Regions from separate parts of the Methylobacterium sp. A49B genome, predicted to be linked through region 3. Evidence: predicted binding sites of a transcription regulator. Region 3 holds the regulator's gene; each other region holds the start of a gene.
The links. The regulator LexA, encoded in region 3, represses DNA repair genes until DNA is damaged. The targets are predictions, from matches to a motif close to TGTTCNNNNTGTGTTCNG.

Region 1 (4,039 bases), on a different contig from region 3:
GGCGCGACGCACTCCCTCCCGCGGAGGGGGGGGCGGGAGCCCGCGCGCTACCGGCTCCCGAGCGGCCCTACGCCGCAGTCCCCTCTTTCCGGCGCAGGACCGAGTGCTTCCGCCCGTAGAAGAAATACACGAGCAATCCGATCGCCATCCAGATCACCAGCCGCAGCCACGTGTCGAGCGGCAGGCCGATCATCAGCAGCAGGCAGAACAGGATGCCGAGGATCGGCACCACCGGCACGGCGGGCGCCTTGAACGGGCGCTTCATGTGGCGGTCGGTGCGCCGCAGGTAGATCACCGATCCGCAGACCAGGATGAAGGCCGCCAGCGTCCCGATGCTGACCATCTCGCCCAGGATGTTGATCGGCACCAGCGCCGCCACCAGGGCGACCGCGCCCCCGATCAGCGCCTGGCTGCGGTAGGGCGTCTGGTAGGTCGGGTGCACGTGGGAGAACATCTTCGGCAGCAGGCCGTCCTGCGCCATGGTGAAGAAGATCCGGCTCTGGCCGTAGAGCAGGACCAGGATCACGGTGGTCAGGCCGGTCAGCGCCCCGAGCTTGATCAGCAGGGAGAACCAGCCGATGCCGATGACGTCGACGCCCTTGGCGATCGGGTCGGGGACGTTGAGCTCCTTGTAGGGGACGAGGCCGGTCAGCACCGCCGCCACCAGCACGTAGAGGATCGTGCAGACCGCCAGTGAGCCCAGGATGCCGATCGGCATGTCCTTCTGCGGCCGGCGCGCCTCCTGGGCGGCGGTGGAGACCGCATCGAAGCCGATGAAGGCGAAGAACACCACACCCGCGCCGCGCAGGATGCCGCTGTAGCCGAAATGCCCGAAGGTGCCGTCGTTGTCGGGGATCAGCGGCTTCCAGTTCGCCGTGTCGACATGGCCCCAGCCCAGCGCGATGAACGCCACCACCACGGTGAGCTTCACCGCCACCATGATGTTGTTGAAGCGGGCCGATTCCTTGGTGCCGCGCATCAGCAGGATCGTGATCAGCGCCACGATCACCACCGCCGGCAGGTTGAACAGGGCGGTGCCGCCGCCGTCGATGGGGGTGCCCGGCGCGTGGGCGAACTGGGCCGGGATCACGATCCCGACATCCTTCAGGATGCTGGTCACGTACCCCGACCAGCCCACCGCCACCGTGGCGGCTCCCATGGCGTATTCGAGGATGAGGTCCCAGCCGATCAGCCACGCGAAGAACTCGCCCAGCGTCGCGTAGGTGTAGGTGTAGCTCGACCCCGCCACCGGGATCAGCGCCGCCATCTCGGAGTAGCAGAGGCCCACGAAGGCGCAGGCGATGCCGCCGAGCACGAAGGACAGCATGATCCCCGGCCCGGCATATTGCGCCGCCGCCGTGCCGGTGAGGACGAAGATGCCGGCACCGATGATCGCGCCGATGCCCATGGCGGTGATCGAGAGGGCACCCAGCGATTTCGAGAGCTGCTGCTCGCCCTCGCCGCTCTCGAGGATGTCGTCGACCGATTTGCGCCCCATCAGGCCCGACGAATCCATTGTGCGATCCTTCCCGAGGGGAGCGATTTCAACGTCCTCGCGACAGTGGAGAGACGGCAAATCTTCTCCCGCGCCCCCGGAGTTGTAGAGGAGGCGGGACCGACAACAACGTGGAAGGGCACAAGTTTCTGCCGGTCAGGCCCGGTCGATCCGCGCCAGCAGCGCCTTCACCTTGATCCGGGAGCCGAAGGCCGATCCGCCGCGCAGCACCTCCCGCCGCACCACGTCCCCGGCCCGGGCCTGCCGGGCCCCCATCAGCCTCTCGATCCGGTTGACCAGACGCCCGCTCCAGCCGGCCGCCGGACGGTGCAGGCGCCCGAGCCCGGTCTCCGGCCGGGCGGTCCCGACGAAGCGGTCCAGGGTGCGGATCCATCCTTCGCCCGGGACGTCGCCGGCCTCCAGGCACAGGACCCAGTCCCGCCGGGCCGCGCCCGCGCCATCCGCGTAGGGGTTGCCGCTCCGGTGGACGACCAACGTCGCCCCGGTCGCTTCCGCGACGGCCGCGACGGCCTCGCTCTCGCGACCCGTCACGATCACGGCGTCGCCGACCAAGCCGCCGGCCACGCCGGAGACGAGCACGCTGAGCGTGTCGGCCAAGCGGTCGATCGCGTCCGGATCAGCCGGGTCGGCCAGATAGGTCACCGCGGAGAGCATGAGCGGGCGCATAGACGATTTTGCGCCGCCGTAAACCATTGAACCGTCTTTCGAAGGACCGGCCGCGTCCGAGAGACGCGGCGATGCCGGGATTGCCTTAAAAAGAGGCGTTACCCGCCGCCATGTTCGCTCTATGTTCCACGTGAAACACGGGGGCGACGGGTCATGACGCTGAAAGGGGACGCGGTCGGCACGAGCGCGACGCGGCGGCTCGGTGCGAGCACGCCGTCGGAACAGGCTCGGCGCGGTCGCGGCTCGACCGCCAATCCCACCGGCCGGTTCGAGGCGGCCCGGCGAGAGGCGTTCCACGATGCCGACTGGGCGCCGGATGATCCGACGCCCCTGCGCACGCAGGTGACGCCGGAACGATCCGCCCGGATCATCGCCCGCAACACGTCGCCCGACATCCCGTTCGACCGGTCGATCAACCCGTATCGCGGCTGCGAGCACGGCTGCATCTACTGCTACGCGCGGCCGACCCACGCGTGGCTCGGCCTGTCGCCGGGGCTCGACTTCGAATCGCGGATCTTCAGCAAGCCGGACGCGCCCCGGCTCCTCGCCCGCGAGCTCGCGGCGCCGGGCTACCAACCGGAGACGATCGCCCTCGGCACCGCCACCGATCCTTACCAGCCGGCCGAGCGCGAGCACCGCATCACCCGCGGCATCCTCGACGTGCTCCGCGAGGCGCGGCACCCCGTCGGCATCACCACGAAATCGGACCTCGTCCTGCGCGACCTCGACATCCTGGCCGAGATGGCCGCGCGCGATCTCGTCCTCGTGGCGGTCTCGCTGCCGACCCTGGATCCGGACCTCGCGCGGCGCCTCGATCCCCGGGCGCCCCGGCCGGAGAAGCGGCTCGCCGCGATGCGCCGGCTGGCCGAGGCGGGCGTGCCCGTGATGGTCAACGTCTCGCCGATCATCCCGGGCCTGACCGACCATGAGGTCGAGGCGATCCTGGACCGCGCCCGGGAGAGCGGCGCGAGCCGGATCGGCTACGCGCTCCTGCGGCTCCCGGGGGAGGTGGCCGACCTCGTCGCAGACTGGTTCTCCGAGCATTATCCCGAGCGCAAGGAACGCGCCTTCGGTTTGCTGCGGCAGTCCCGGGGCGGCCGCGAAAACGATCCCCGCTTCGGTCACCGCTTCCGCGGCGAGGGTGCCTACGCGTCGATGATCGGGCAGCGCGTGCGGCTTGCCGGCACCCGGCTCGGCTTCGCGTTCGGGCGGATGACGCTGAACCGGGACGCCTTCCGCAGGCCGGGGGAGCAACTGACGCTGCTCTGACAGGCCGGAGAAGGGGCGTGGTCCATCCAACGCATCGCCTCGGGATGCGGTCGAGAACGGGACAGCCGACGTCACCTCCCGCTGCTGTGGTGCCGTGGCCTGCCGAAGCGAGGCCGCTCAGCGTTCGAAGCCCCGGGTGAAGCTCAGCCGGTGATGCGGGCTGCGGCCGAGCTTCGTCAGGCCGGCCCGGTGGAGCTGCGTGCCGTAGCCGACATTCCGCTCCCAGCCGTAACCGGGGTGGCGCTCGGCGAGGCGCCGCATCAGGGCGTCGCGGAAGACCTTGGCGACGATCGAGGCGGCGGCGATCTGCGGCACGAGCCGGTCCCCGCCGACCACCGCCCCGCCGGGAAGCCCGGGCAGGGCATCCCGACCGTCAACCAGGACCGGCGCCGCGATCCCGAGGCGGCCCACCGCGCGCGCCATGGCGTCCAGCGTCGCGGCGCGGATGTTGATCCGATCGATCAGCGCCCGCGAGCCCGCCGCCACCGCTACGTGCGCATGGGTGCGGATCAGCGGCGCCAGCCGGGCACGGACCGGCTCGAGCAGGCGCTTGCTGTCGTCGAGGGCGCCGAGCAGGGTCGGCGGGAG
Region 2 (4,039 bases), on a different contig from region 3:
GCTGGACAGCCTCGCGCCGCTCGGCCTGCTGGCGAGCTTCGGCTCGGCCTCCGGGGCGATCACCGGGCTCGACCTCGGCCTGCTCGCCCCGCGCGGCTCGCTCTACGTGACGCGCCCGACGCTCGCGACCTTCTCGGCGAACCGCGCCACCCTGGAGGAGGCCGCCGCCCGCCTGTTCAAGGTGGTCCGCGACGGCGCGGTGAAGATCGCCGTCAACGCCACCTACCCGCTGGCCGAGGCGCAGCAGGTGCACCGCGACCTCGCGGGCCGGGAGACCACCGGCTCGATCGTGATGCTGCCGTAGGGACCGGCCGTGACGCCCGGCAGGGCCGACCTGCTCCTCGTCATCGACGTGCAGGTCGATTTCCTGCCGGGCGGCGCCCTCCCCGTCCCGGGGGGCGACGCGGTGATCGGGCCGATCAACGCGCTCCAGCACCGCTTCCGGCACGTGGTGCTGATGCAGGACTGGCACCCGGCCGACCACGTCTCCTTCGCCGACACCCATCCGGGGCGGGCGCCGTTCGAGACCGTGGCGCTGCCCTACGGGCCCCAGGTTCTGTGGCCCCGGCACTGCGTGCAGGGCAGCGCGGGCGCCCGGTTCGCGCCGGACCTCGCCACCGACCGGGCGAGCCTCGTGGTCCGCAAGGGGCTGGATCCCCGGGTCGACAGCTACTCGGCCTTCCTGGAGGCCGACCGGACGACTCGCACCGGGCTGGCCGGGGCGCTCCGGGAGCGCGGCATCACCCGCGTCGTCCTGTGCGGCCTCGCCACCGATTTCTGCGTCGCCTGGAGCGCGCTGGACGCAAGCGACGCGGGCTTCGAGGTCTGGGTGGCGGAGGATGCGGTGCGGGGGATCGACGTGGACGGGTCGCTCGCGCAGGCCTGGGCGCGGATGGACGCGGCGGGCGTGCGCCGGATCGCGGCGGCGGAGATCGGCTGAGCCTTGGCTGAGCTCCTCCAGGTACGGGAGGCGAACCGCCGCACGGGGGCCGGGAGACCGCCCCCGCCGCGATGCGTTGGCCTGTCACCAGAACCCGACAGGAGACTGCATGTCCTCCAAGCATCTGAAGACCGACACCCCGACCGATGCCGACCTCAAGGGCAACCCCGGCATCGGCACGTCGAAGGGCATGAGCGGCGCCGACCCGGCGGATCTGCAGGCGGACTCGACCTTCGAGGGCGACGTGGACAACGAGACGAAGGTGGACGGCGGTGTCGATCCCGATCACCGGCCGCGCAAGAACGCCTGACGGAAGGCCCGGGGCCCTATGCCCCGGGCTCTCGGTCGCTCAGCGGGCAGGCGCGCGCGCGGGAGCCTTGTGCCGCTGCGGGGCGGGGGCGGCCGGGCCGGTGACGGTCGCGTCGCCGGGCCCGGTCGTCGGGACGTAGAGGCGGCCGGGGCTCGCGGTGTAGCCCAGCAGCAGGGCCGTGTTGGCGGCGCTGAAGGCGGAGTTGCTGTCCGCACGCGCAGCCCCCGCGGACAGGCTCAGGGCCAGAGCGGTGGCGAACCGCACCGTGTTATCTGACATGTGACGGATCCTTCGATGCGGGCGGTGTTCGGTCGGTCCGAAACCACACCCGATGACTGCAATCTGGGTCCGCACTCCCGCGCTCAAAGTGCGGCAACGCACGATAGGCGCCGCATCATATCGTAAGACTATTTACCAAAAATTGATATTGAGCTCAAAGTTCTAACCCGAGTTGCAGCGGTCCGTCCGGCTCGTCCTGCGCGAAGCCCGACAGCGACACGCCGATCAGTCGCGCGCTGCGCCGCAGGGGGAACAGGCCGGCGAGCAGGTCGAGGCCGATCCGCTCCAGGCCGGCCCGGTCGGCCACGGGGGTGGGGAGCGACTTCGCCCGGGTGACCTGGGCGAAATCCGAGAACTTGAGCTTGAGGGTCACGGTCCGGGCGCGCATGCCCTTGGCGTCGGCCCCGGCCCAGACCTTGTCGAACAGCGGCGCCAGCCGGGCGGCCAGGATCTCGAAGGCGGCGGTGTCGTCCGAGAAGGTGGTCTCGGCGCCGATCGACTTGCGCACCCGGTGGGCGCGCACGGGCCGCTCGTCGATCCCGCGGGCGACCGCGTGGTAGTAGGCCCCCGCGGAGCCGAAGGTCTCGCGCAGGCGCTCGACCGTCCAGGCGCGCAGATCCGCCCCGGTCTCGATCCCGAGCCGCTTCATCTTCGCCTCGGTGACCGGGCCGACGCCGTGGAACCGGCCGATCGGCAGGGCGGCCACGAAGTCGGGCCCCATGGCGGGGGTGATGACGAACAGGGCGTCGGGCTTCCTGTGGTCGGACGCCACCTTGGCGAGGAACTTGTTGTACGAGACCCCGGCCGAGGCCACGAGCCCGGTGCGCTCCAGGATCTCGGCCCGGATCGCCTTGGCGACGGCCGTCGCGGTCGGGAGTCCCAAAAAATTCTCGGTGACGTCGAGATAGGCTTCGTCCAGGGCGACCGGCTCGATGATCGCCGTGTGGCGGGCGAAGACCGCGCGGATCTCGTCGGAGACCGCCCGGTAGACCTCGAAGCGCGGCTTCACGAACAGCAGGTCCGGGCAGAGCCGCCGCGCGGTGGCCGACGGCATGGCCGAGCGGACGCCGAACCGGCGCGCCTCGTAGCTCGCCGCCGCCACCACGCCCCGCTCCCGGGAGCCGCCCACCGCCAGCGGCAGGCCGCGCAGGGCGGGATCGTCGCGCTGCTCCACCGAGGCGTAGAACGCGTCCATGTCGATGTGGATGATTTTTCGGAGCGCGACCTCCGGATCCATCGCTGCCTCGGAGATCCGCCGTGAGTTCCTGCTCTGTTCCAGAGACGGCGGCGGGAGGGTGGGGTCAAGGTGTATTGGTCAGGGCTCAACAGGAGTCCTGTCCGCGCCCGTCATCGCGAGCGCAGCGAAGCGACCCAGGGCAGCGGGACCTCCCGGCAGCGTAGCGTCACCCTGGATTGCTTCGCGGCGCTCGCAAAGACGGGGGCCGCCGTCAGGCGACGCTGCCGTACAGGTCGTAGGCCTCGGCCCGGTCGATCTTCACGGTGACGATGTCGCCGACCCGCACCGGGCGCCGGAAGGCGGCGTGGACATTCCCGTCGATCTCCGGCGCGTCGGCCTTGGACCGGCCCTTCGCGACCCCGCCCTCGACGGCATCGACGATGATGGGCAGCCGCTTGCCGACCTTGGCCCGCTGCAGCCGGAGCGCGATGCCGTTCTGGGTCTCCATGAACCGGCGCTTGCGCTCGGCCTTCACCGCCGGCGGCACGAGGTCGCCGAGCGCGTTGGCGGTGGCGCCCGCCACCGGCTCGTACTCGAAGCAGCCGACCCGATCGAGCTTGGCCTCCTGCAGCCAGGCCAGCAGCTCCTCGAACTCGGCCTCGGTCTCGCCGGGGAAGCCGACGATGAAGGTCGAGCGGATCGCGAGGTCCGGGCAGGTCTGCCGCCAGCTCCGGATCCGGTCGAGCTGGCGCTCCTGGTTGCCGGGGCGGCGCATGCGCTTGAGCACCGACGGGCTCGCGTGCTGGAGCGGCATGTCGAGATAGGGGAGCACCTTGCCCTCGGCCATCAGCGGGATGACCTCGTCCACGTGCGGATAGGGGTAGACGTAATGCAGCCGGACCCAGGCCCCGAGCGCGCCGAGTTCCTTGGTGAGGTCGTAGAACTTCGCGCGGACCTGGCGGTCCTGCCACGGGCTCTCACTGTAGCGGATATCGACCCCGTAGGCGCTGGTGTCCTGGCTGACGACCAGCAGCTCCTTCACGCCGGCCTTCACGAGCTTCTCGGCCTCGCGCAGCACGTCGGCGGCCGGGCGGCTGACGAGGTTCCCGCGTAAAGACGGGATGATGCAGAAGCTGCAGCGGTTGCTGCACCCTTCCGAGATCTTCAGGTAGGCGTAGTGGCGCGGGGTGAGCTTGATCCCCTGGGGCGGCACGAGGTCAAGGAACGGGTCGTGGGCCGGCGGCACCGCCTCGTGGACGGCCGCCACCACCGACTCGTAGGCCTGCGGCCCGGTCACCGCCAGGAGGTCGGGGTACTTCTCGCGGATCTCCTC
Region 3 (4,039 bases):
AGGCGGGGGCGGTCGCGGCGGCCCTGGTGACGGGCAAGCGCGGGCTGATCGGGCCGGCGACCAACGACGCGCTGCGCGCCGCCGGCATCTACCACGTGGTGTCGATCTCCGGGCTCCACATGGTGCTGGCCGCCGGCGTGGTGTTTTGGCTGGTCCGGGCGGCCCTCGCCCTGGTGCCGTACTGCGCCCTGGTCTGGCCGATCAAGAAGATCGCGGCCGGCTTCGCCATGGTGGGCGTGACCGCCTACTGCGCCTTCTCGGGGTGGGACATCGCCGCCGAGCGCTCGCTGATCATGACCCTGATCATGCTGGGCGCGATCCTGGCGGACCGGCCGGCCCTGTCGATGCGCAACCTCGCGCTGGCCGCGCTGATCGCGCTCGCCCGCGAGCCGGAGGGCCTGCTCGGCCCGAGCTTCCAGATGTCATTCGGCGCGGTGGCCGGGCTGATCGCCTGCGCGCGCCTGATCGACGGCCGGCTGTTCGTGCGCCCCGGGGTGGGTCGGGTGGGGCGCCTCGTGGGCAGCGGCCTCTCGGCGGTCACCGGGACCCTGGCCACGACCCTGGTGGCGCAGGTCGCCACCGCGCCCTTCGCCACCTACCACTTCCAGACCGTGCAGCCCTTCGGGCTCGTCGGCAACGCCCTGACGCTGCCCCTCGTCTCCCTGGTGGTGATGCCCGCCGCGGTCCTCGGGATCCTGGCCTATCCCTTCGCCCTCGACCGGCCGGTCTGGTGGCTGATGGGTCAGGCGGTGGGGGGCATGCTGGCGATTTCCGAGTGGATCGCCGGGTTCGAGCGCGCCACCCTCGTGCTGCCGGCCTTCGGAACCGCAGCGCTGACCCTGCTGACCGCAAGCCTGCTGCTGGCGACGCTCCCGGTCTCGCGCCTGCGCTGGCTCGCCGGGCCGCCCCTCCTGCTGGGGCTCTGGCTCACCGCGCTGCCGGACCGCTACGACGTCTACGTCGACCGGCAGGGCGGCGGCGCGGCGGTGCGGGGGCCGGACGGCCGCCTCGCCGCCCTGGGCAGCCCCTCCGGCTTCGTGCTGGAACAGTGGCTGAAGGCGGACGGCGACGGGCGGCGCCCCGGCGCGCTGGTCACGCCGTCCGGAAGCGGGCGCTGCGACCGGCTCGGATGCACCGCGCGCCTGCCGGATGGGCGGGCGGTCGCGCTGGTCCGGGATCGCCGCGCCTTCCCGGAGGATTGCGCCCGGGCCGCGGTGCTGATCACCGGCCTCGCGGCGCCCCCGACCTGCACGGGGCCCCTCGTGATCGACCGGCATGTCCTGGCGGATCACGGAGCCGTGGCGCTCCGGGCCGAACCCGGCGGGTTCACCGCGCGCTACGCCCGGACCGGTGATCGCGGCCTGCCGTGGCGACCGCACCGGGACACGAAGCCGGCACCGCCGATGACCGCCGCAGTCGACAGCAGTCGCGCCATGGAGGAGCCTGCGGCCCCGGCTGAGGCCGACGGATCAAGCGGCGGGGACGCGCCCGGCGACGCGCCCGCCGAACCGCTTCAGTAGCGGCGGACGAGACTCACGAGGCGGCCCTGGATCTGGACCCGGTCGGGCCCGAGGACGCGGGTCTCGTAGGCCGGGTTGGCGGCCTCCAGGGCGATCGAGGAGCCGCGGCGGCGCAGGCGCTTGAGCGTCGCCTCCTCGTCGTCGATCAGGGCCACGATGATGTCGCCCGTGTTGGCGGTGTCCTGCTTGCGGATCACCACGAGGTCGCCGTCGAGGATGCCGGCCTCGACCATCGAATCACCGCGCACCTCCAGGGCGTAGTGCTCGCCGCCGGCCAGGAAGTCCGGCGACAGGGTGATGGCATGGCTCTGGTTCTGGATCGCCGAGACCGGCGTGCCGGCCGCGATCCGGCCCATGACGGGGATCGACACCGCCCGTCCGGCCTCGTCGATCATGCGGGCATTGGCGGGCAGCGGCGGCTGCTTGGACTTGCCACCCTCCACCACGCTCGGGGTGAACCGGCGGGGCTCGGCGGGCGCCTGGGCCGCGGCCGCCTGCGTCAGGCTCTCGGGGATGCGGATCACCTCGATGGCGCGCGCCCGATTCGGCAGGCGCCGGAGGAAGCCGCGCTCCTCGAGGGCCGTGATCAGCCGGTGGATGCCCGACTTCGACTTCAGGTCGAGGGCGTCCTTCATCTCGTCGAAGGACGGCGGGACGCCGCATTCCTGCATGCGGTTCTGGATGAAGCGCAGGAGGTCCAGCTGCTTGCGCGTGAGCATCGACGGGGGCCTCGCGGCTTGAGGGACCGCCTCGTGGCGGCCACAGAAACAAATCACGAACACGTTAAACGTTCCGCAAGTGTTCCGCAAGAGAGATATGGCCACGCTTGCGTGCGCGGCGGTTCCTGCCGGGGAGAAACGCATTGACGGCGCAAGCGGAGCCGTTTCAATGCGTCCAGCCGGCCGTCCGGGGATAAGCCCGGGGCGCGGCGTGGATCGGGCTGGGATGACGAGGATGCGACGACCCGCAGCTCTGCTGCCCCTCGGCGTGGTGACCCTCGGCGTGGTGACCCTCGGCCTGGCGCTCGCCGGCTGCACGACCGGGTTCTCCTACATCTCCCGGAACTACGTCGCGCTGACGCCGCAGGTGGTGACGATCGGCTGCAAGGAGCCCTACGAGGTCTACGACAACCGGCAAGTGCGCCGGATGCTGATCGTCTCGAACGCCCTGCGGGAATATGCCGGCTGCAACCTAAGCGAGGTCCGGATCGATCCCGAGCCCGAGGCGACGCGGGTGAAGCGCTTCCGGACCGCGGCCCGGGCCTATCTCGACGAGACCGTGCGCGAGGATTGCCGGATCACCGGCGAGACCGTGTTCGATCCGCTGAAGACAGAGTTCGCCTACGCGTGCGACGCGCCGATCGAGAAGCGCGGCACGGTGGTTCCGCGGCTTCCGGGCCGCAATCCGGGCCTGATCCTGCGCTGAACCGCGGGCCCGGCGCCCGCACCCGTCAGGTCCCCGGCTCAGGTCCCCGGCTTGGGGAAGGTGCGCTCGGTCGCGTCCCCAGCCGCCGCCAGCAGCGCGCGGGCGAAGGCGCGGGCCTCCGCCCGGTCCAGGGTGATGGCGGCGGTGACCGGCGCGCCGCCGAGATCGGACAGGGCGAGTTCCAGGCGCACCCCGTCGGGCACGGCGCTCGCCTGAAGGCTCCAGCCGGAACCCCGATCCGTGCTCTCCGCCATCTCAATTCCTCCCGCGGGCTCCCGGGAAAACGCCGCAGGCGTCCGCCGGAACTGCCGCCGCCCGGGACTGTTCCCGAGCCGTGCCCAGCGCTTCCCTGCCCCGCCTGTCCGCGTTCCTCAAGGCCGCGGGCCCGGGACTGGTCGTGATGCTCGCCGATACGGATGTCGGCAGCCTGATCACGGCGGCCCAGAGCGGCGCGCGCTGGGGCTACTCGCTGCTGCTCCTGCAGATCCTGCTGGTGCCGATCCTCTACGTCGTCCAGGAGCTGACGGTCCGGCTCGGGACCGCCACGGGCCGCGGCCATGGCGAGCTGATCCGGACGCATTACGGACCGGTCTGGGCCTGGATCTCCTACGGCGGCCTCGTGGTCGCGGGAATCGGCGCCATCGTGACTGAGTTCTCCGGGATCGCCGGGATCGGCGACCTGTTCGGGGTTCCGCGGCTCGTGAGTCTCGGGCTGCCGGCGACCCTGCTCCTCGGGCTGGTCTTCACCGGCAGCTACCGGCGCGTCGAGGTGGTGGCGATCGCGGTCGGCCTGTTCGAGCTGGTCTTCGTCGGGCTGGCGATCGCGGCGCGGCCGGACGTGCCGGAGATCGTCGCCTCCTTCGGGCACATCCCGCTGGGTGACGGGCAATACCGGGTGCTGATCGCCGCCAATATCGGCGCGGTGATCATGCCGTGGATGATCTTCTACCAGCAGTCGGCCATCGTCGACAAAGGCCTCGGCTGGGACCATGCGCGCCGCTCGCGGCTCGACACCCTGGTGGGCGCGGTGATCTCGCAATGCGTGATGGGCGCGATCCTGATCGCGGCCGCCGCCACGATCGGCAAGTCCGGTC
Region 4 (4,039 bases), on a different contig from region 3:
CCTGGGCGGCGGCTGCCTGTTCGCTCGGCGCTGCGGCGGCGGCCGGCGCGACGACGGCGGCGGCCGGATCGACCGCGAGGCTCGCGAGCTGGATCGTCGCGCCGGCCAGCGCGGCGGGTCGGCGGGGCGGCAGCGGCACCTCCACCGTCTCGGTGGGCGCTTCGGCCACGGACACGGTGGTCGGGGCGTAGGCAAGGGCCGAAGCGGCGGGGCTCCTGGCGTCGGCCGCGCCGCCGCCGAACAGGCTCGCCAGGGCGCTCGCCGAGGCCGCCACCGGCGCCACCACGGACGCGACCTCGGTGGAGATCCCCTGCCGCTTGGCGGCGTAATAGTAGCCGCGGTTGTAGTATTGGTAGGCCTGGGAAAGGTTGCCCTGGGCGGTGCGGTAGGCGCCGGCGAGATAGGCGACCCCGTAGCGCAGGTTGGTCGCCGGATCGTAGAGCCCCGCCGCGTCCCCGGTATAGCCCAGGCTGCGCGCGGTCGCGTGCTTGATCTGCATCAGGCCCAGCGCGCTGCCGCCCTTGGCATTCGGGTTGTAGTTGCTCTCGCGCTTGACCACCGCGTGGACGAAGCTCGCCGGGACGCCGTTCGCCTTGGCCTGCTGCTCGATCAGCGCGTCGATGTTGTCGCGCGCGGCCTGCCCGAAGGCGGCGGCGGGCGCGACCGCGAGGACGGCGGCCAGGAGAAGGCGATGCATTCCGAGACCCGGTTCTGCTTGTTCTGTGGTCAAGCTAGGTCGCGGGCAAATGAGGCCGGAAAGCGGCCTCGCTTCGGCAAGCTGTGGGCGGCTCGGGCGGCGACCCCATCTGTGCTCCGCCGGCCACAGGCAGGCGCCCCGTCGTGAGCCGGTACGGTTATCCACAGGGCCGATGGTGGATCCGCCCGCTCACAGGACGGGGCGCAGGGGAGGGCGCCGGGCTGGCGCGGACGGGTCACGGCAGACGGGTCAGGGCAGGATGAGGCGCTCGATCGCGTGGGCGAAGCCGTCCGCGTCATTGCTGTCGGTGACCGCGCGGGCGGCCGCCTTCACGCCGCCCTCGGCATTGCCCATCGCCACCGAGAAGCCGCTGTTGGCGAACATCGGCCGGTCGTTGCCGGCATCGCCGAAGGTCGCGATCCGCTCGGGCGGGATGCCGAGATGGCCGCTCATCCAGGTGACGAACTGCCCCTTGTCGAGGTGGGGCGGCGTGACGTCGAGGTAGTATTTCTGCGAGCGATGCACCGTCGCCCGGTCCGCCAGCGCGGCCGCGATCCTGGGCTCGCAGTCCGCGAGATGGGCATGGTCGCGGCTGACACCGACGAGCTTCGAGGCCGCCCCCATGAGCGTGCCGAGGTCGGCCACGACCCGCGGCTCCGCGTCGATCGTGCGGCGCTCCAAGTCGGTGTAGGGGCCCTGCGGGTCGCGCAGACACCACGCGCCCTCGGCGAAGACCCAGACGTCGAGGCCCGCGGCCAGCAGCCGGGCGAGGGCCTCCCTGGCGGCCGGCTCGGGGATCGTCCGCTCCGCGATCGTCGAGAGGTCGGGCCGGACCACGCTGGCGCCGTTGAAGGCGCCCATCGGCAGATCGAGGCCGAGCGCGGCCACGAGGCTGCGCAGGCCGACCGGCGGCCGGGCCGAGGCGATGCTGAAGCCGATCCCGGCCGCCCGCAGCCGCCCGACGGCCGCCACCGTGGCGGCGGTGAGGCGCTTGTCGCCGGTCACCAGGGTGCCGTCGACGTCCGAGATCACCAGGGCGATCCCCGCGGCCCCGTCGGATCCTGCAGGCATGGCTCACTCCGCTCCCGAGCGCACGGGGGGCTCCGCGGCGAGCTGCGCCACGACCCGGTCGGCGATGGCCTCGGGCGGCTCCGCGACCCCGACAATGATCGGGCGTTCGTCGGGACCGGGTACCTCCAGCGTGGCGAACTGGCTGTCCAGGAGGCGCGGGGACATGAAATGGCCTTGGCGCGCCGCGAGGCGCCCGGCGATCAGGGCCTTGTCCCCGTCGAGATAGACCAGCCGCACCCGCCGGCTCCCGCGGGTGAGAATGTCCCGGTAGGCGCGGCGCAGGGCCGAGCAGACCACGACGCCCGACTTGCCGGCCTCCAGCCGGTGCTGGATCCAGGTGGCGATCCGCGCCAGCCAGGGCGCGCGGTCCTCGTCGTCGAGGGCGTGGCCCGCATGCATCTTGGCCACGTGCTCCGGGGTGTGGAAGCTGTCGCCGTCGACGAAGATCCAGCCGAGCCGCTCGGCGATCAGCGCCGCGACGGTGCTCTTCCCGGATCCCGAGACGCCCATCACCACGAGCACCTGCGCGGACGCCGCGGCCTCGTCGGTCACCCCCGTCTGAGACGTCATCCGGACCTCGCGGCTCGAAGGCGTTCCCGCGACGCCGAGCACCTCTTCAATAGGCCCGCGCGCGGGGAAGGAAAGGCCGTGTCGGCCCCGCAAGACGCCGCCGGCGCGGCCGGAACCGCGTGCCGGGCGCGCGCGTTGGCGCAGGGAAGTTAGAACATTTCAGGAACAGAGAAGTCATGGCCAAGACTGCTTCGAAGACCCAGCAGAGAGACGCTTCGCCTCGGGACGCGGCTCAGGAGAACCCCAAGACCGACCCGAAGGACGTGTCCAACCAGATCAAGGACCCGGACCAGTGGACCACCGGCGGCGAGCCGATGACGGGCGCGCAGGCCTCCTACCTGAAGACCCTGTCGGAGGAGGCCAAGGAGCCGGAGGCCTTCGAGGCCGATCTCGACAAGGCCGAGGCCTCCAAGCGGATCGACGACCTGCGCCACAAGGCCGGTCGGGCCTGATCCGGTCGCGCGCTCTTCCCGGTGCCGATCTTCCCGGTGCCAATCTTCCCGGTGCCAATCTTCCGGTGCAAAGGTTGGCCGGGCAGAGCGCGACGGCCGAGTTTCGAAGACCGCATTAAGCCGCCGGCAAGGGCGGATGCGCTACGACAGGTCATGGAACGAGGCCGCTCGGGCAGCGGAACGTGACGAGAAGGCGGTTTCGACGATGCAAGAACCGGGGCGCGAACCGGGCTGCCACGGGACCGGGCGCGCCGTCGCACGGGTCGGAATCCTGTCCGGCGGCGGCGCGACGGCGCTGATCCGCTTCTCCCGCGACGCGCGCGGCGCGACGTCGATCGAGTATGCCCTGATCGGCGCCCTGATCTTCCTGGTGGCCGCCGCGAGCCTGCGGACCTACGCCTCCCGGGTGAGCGGGGTCTACGGCCAGATCAGCACCGCGGTGACCCAGAACTGACTCGTCCCGGGCGCTCGATGAGGGGCCGCCCGCGGCCCGGGGCCTTGCTGGAGCCGGCGGTGGCGCTGCGGCGCGAGCGGTGTCGTCCCGACTGCACGAGCCCAACCCGCCAACACGACAGGCCGTCTGTCGGCAATAGACAGAAACAGAAAACACCGCGTCCCTGCCCCGAAAAAGCTGTGCTTTACGAGGATGAAAGTGCGGTCTCGGCCGTCGCCTGCGGAGTGTGGCCCACCCGCCACGGACACCCGGGCCGCCATGGGCTAGGCACGGGCTCGGCAATACCGATGGGCAACATCTGGATGCGCAATCTTCCCCTCGTCCTGCTCGCCGTCGCGGCGACGTCGGGCTGCACGTACCTGCCCGCGGCGGGACCGACGGCGAGCATGATCCAGGCCGGCGCCGAGGTGGCGACGGCGGATGGCGGTCTTCTGGCGCGCTACGAGATCATCGACGTCACCCCGAGCGTCGTCGAGGCCCTGCGCGGCCGGCCGCTGGACAGCCTGCTCGCCTCCTTCGGCGACCACCGCCCGTCCTCCGAGCCGGTGATCGGCATCGGCGACATGGTCTCCGTCTCCGTCTGGGAAGCCGGCTCCGGCGGCCTGTTCTCCGGACCGCTGGTCGCCGACCGCTTCTCCGCCGGCTCGAAGTCCGCGCTCATCCCCGAGCAGCCGGTCGGGCGCGACGGCGCCATCTCGGTGCCCTATGCCGGCCGCATCAAGGTCGCCGGCCGCCGCACCCAGGACGTGCAGGCGCTCATCGAGAACGAGCTCGCCGGCAAGGCCATCCAGCCGC

Region 1: a site for LexA is predicted at 2,294-2,311, ahead of ACLBX9_RS13955 (PA0069 family radical SAM protein). Genes of this name have one in related genera too.
Region 2: a site for LexA is predicted at 2,790-2,807, ahead of dinB (DNA polymerase IV). Genes of this name have one in related genera too.
Region 4: a site for LexA is predicted at 2,489-2,506, ahead of ACLBX9_RS19025 (DUF3072 domain-containing protein). Genes of this name have one in related genera too.

Annotation. Positions count from the first base shown of each region.
Region 1 is NZ_JBKFBO010000095.1:57,268-61,306, forward strand. It holds gene ACLBX9_RS13945 (amino acid permease) at 68-1,516, opposite strand; gene ACLBX9_RS13950 (hypothetical protein) at 1,652-2,182, opposite strand; gene ACLBX9_RS13955 (PA0069 family radical SAM protein) at 2,336-3,451, shown strand; gene ACLBX9_RS13960 (ribonuclease HII) at 3,569-4,039, opposite strand, start outside.
Region 2 is NZ_JBKFBO010000016.1:39,432-43,470, reverse strand. It holds gene ACLBX9_RS02040 (quinone oxidoreductase family protein) at 1-304, shown strand, start outside; gene pncA (bifunctional nicotinamidase/pyrazinamidase) at 314-940, shown strand; gene ACLBX9_RS02030 (hypothetical protein) at 1,050-1,250, shown strand; gene ACLBX9_RS02025 (hypothetical protein) at 1,290-1,529, opposite strand; gene dinB (DNA polymerase IV) at 1,684-2,766, opposite strand; gene rimO (30S ribosomal protein S12 methylthiotransferase RimO) at 2,978-4,039, opposite strand, start outside.
Region 3 is NZ_JBKFBO010000043.1:23,886-27,924, reverse strand. It holds gene ACLBX9_RS03370 (ComEC/Rec2 family competence protein) at 1-1,520, shown strand, start outside; gene lexA (transcriptional repressor LexA) at 1,514-2,239, opposite strand; gene ACLBX9_RS03360 (hypothetical protein) at 2,475-2,945, shown strand; gene ACLBX9_RS03355 (hypothetical protein) at 2,984-3,199, opposite strand; gene ACLBX9_RS03350 (NRAMP family divalent metal transporter) at 3,280-4,039, shown strand, end outside.
Region 4 is NZ_JBKFBO010000111.1:5,170-9,208, forward strand. It holds gene ACLBX9_RS19010 (transglycosylase SLT domain-containing protein) at 1-697, opposite strand, end outside; gene ACLBX9_RS19015 (Cof-type HAD-IIB family hydrolase) at 947-1,768, opposite strand; gene ACLBX9_RS19020 (gluconokinase) at 1,772-2,338, opposite strand; gene ACLBX9_RS19025 (DUF3072 domain-containing protein) at 2,515-2,790, shown strand; gene ACLBX9_RS19030 (Flp family type IVb pilin) at 2,996-3,244, shown strand; partial or broken gene ACLBX9_RS19035 (polysaccharide biosynthesis/export family protein) at 3,547-4,039, shown strand, end outside.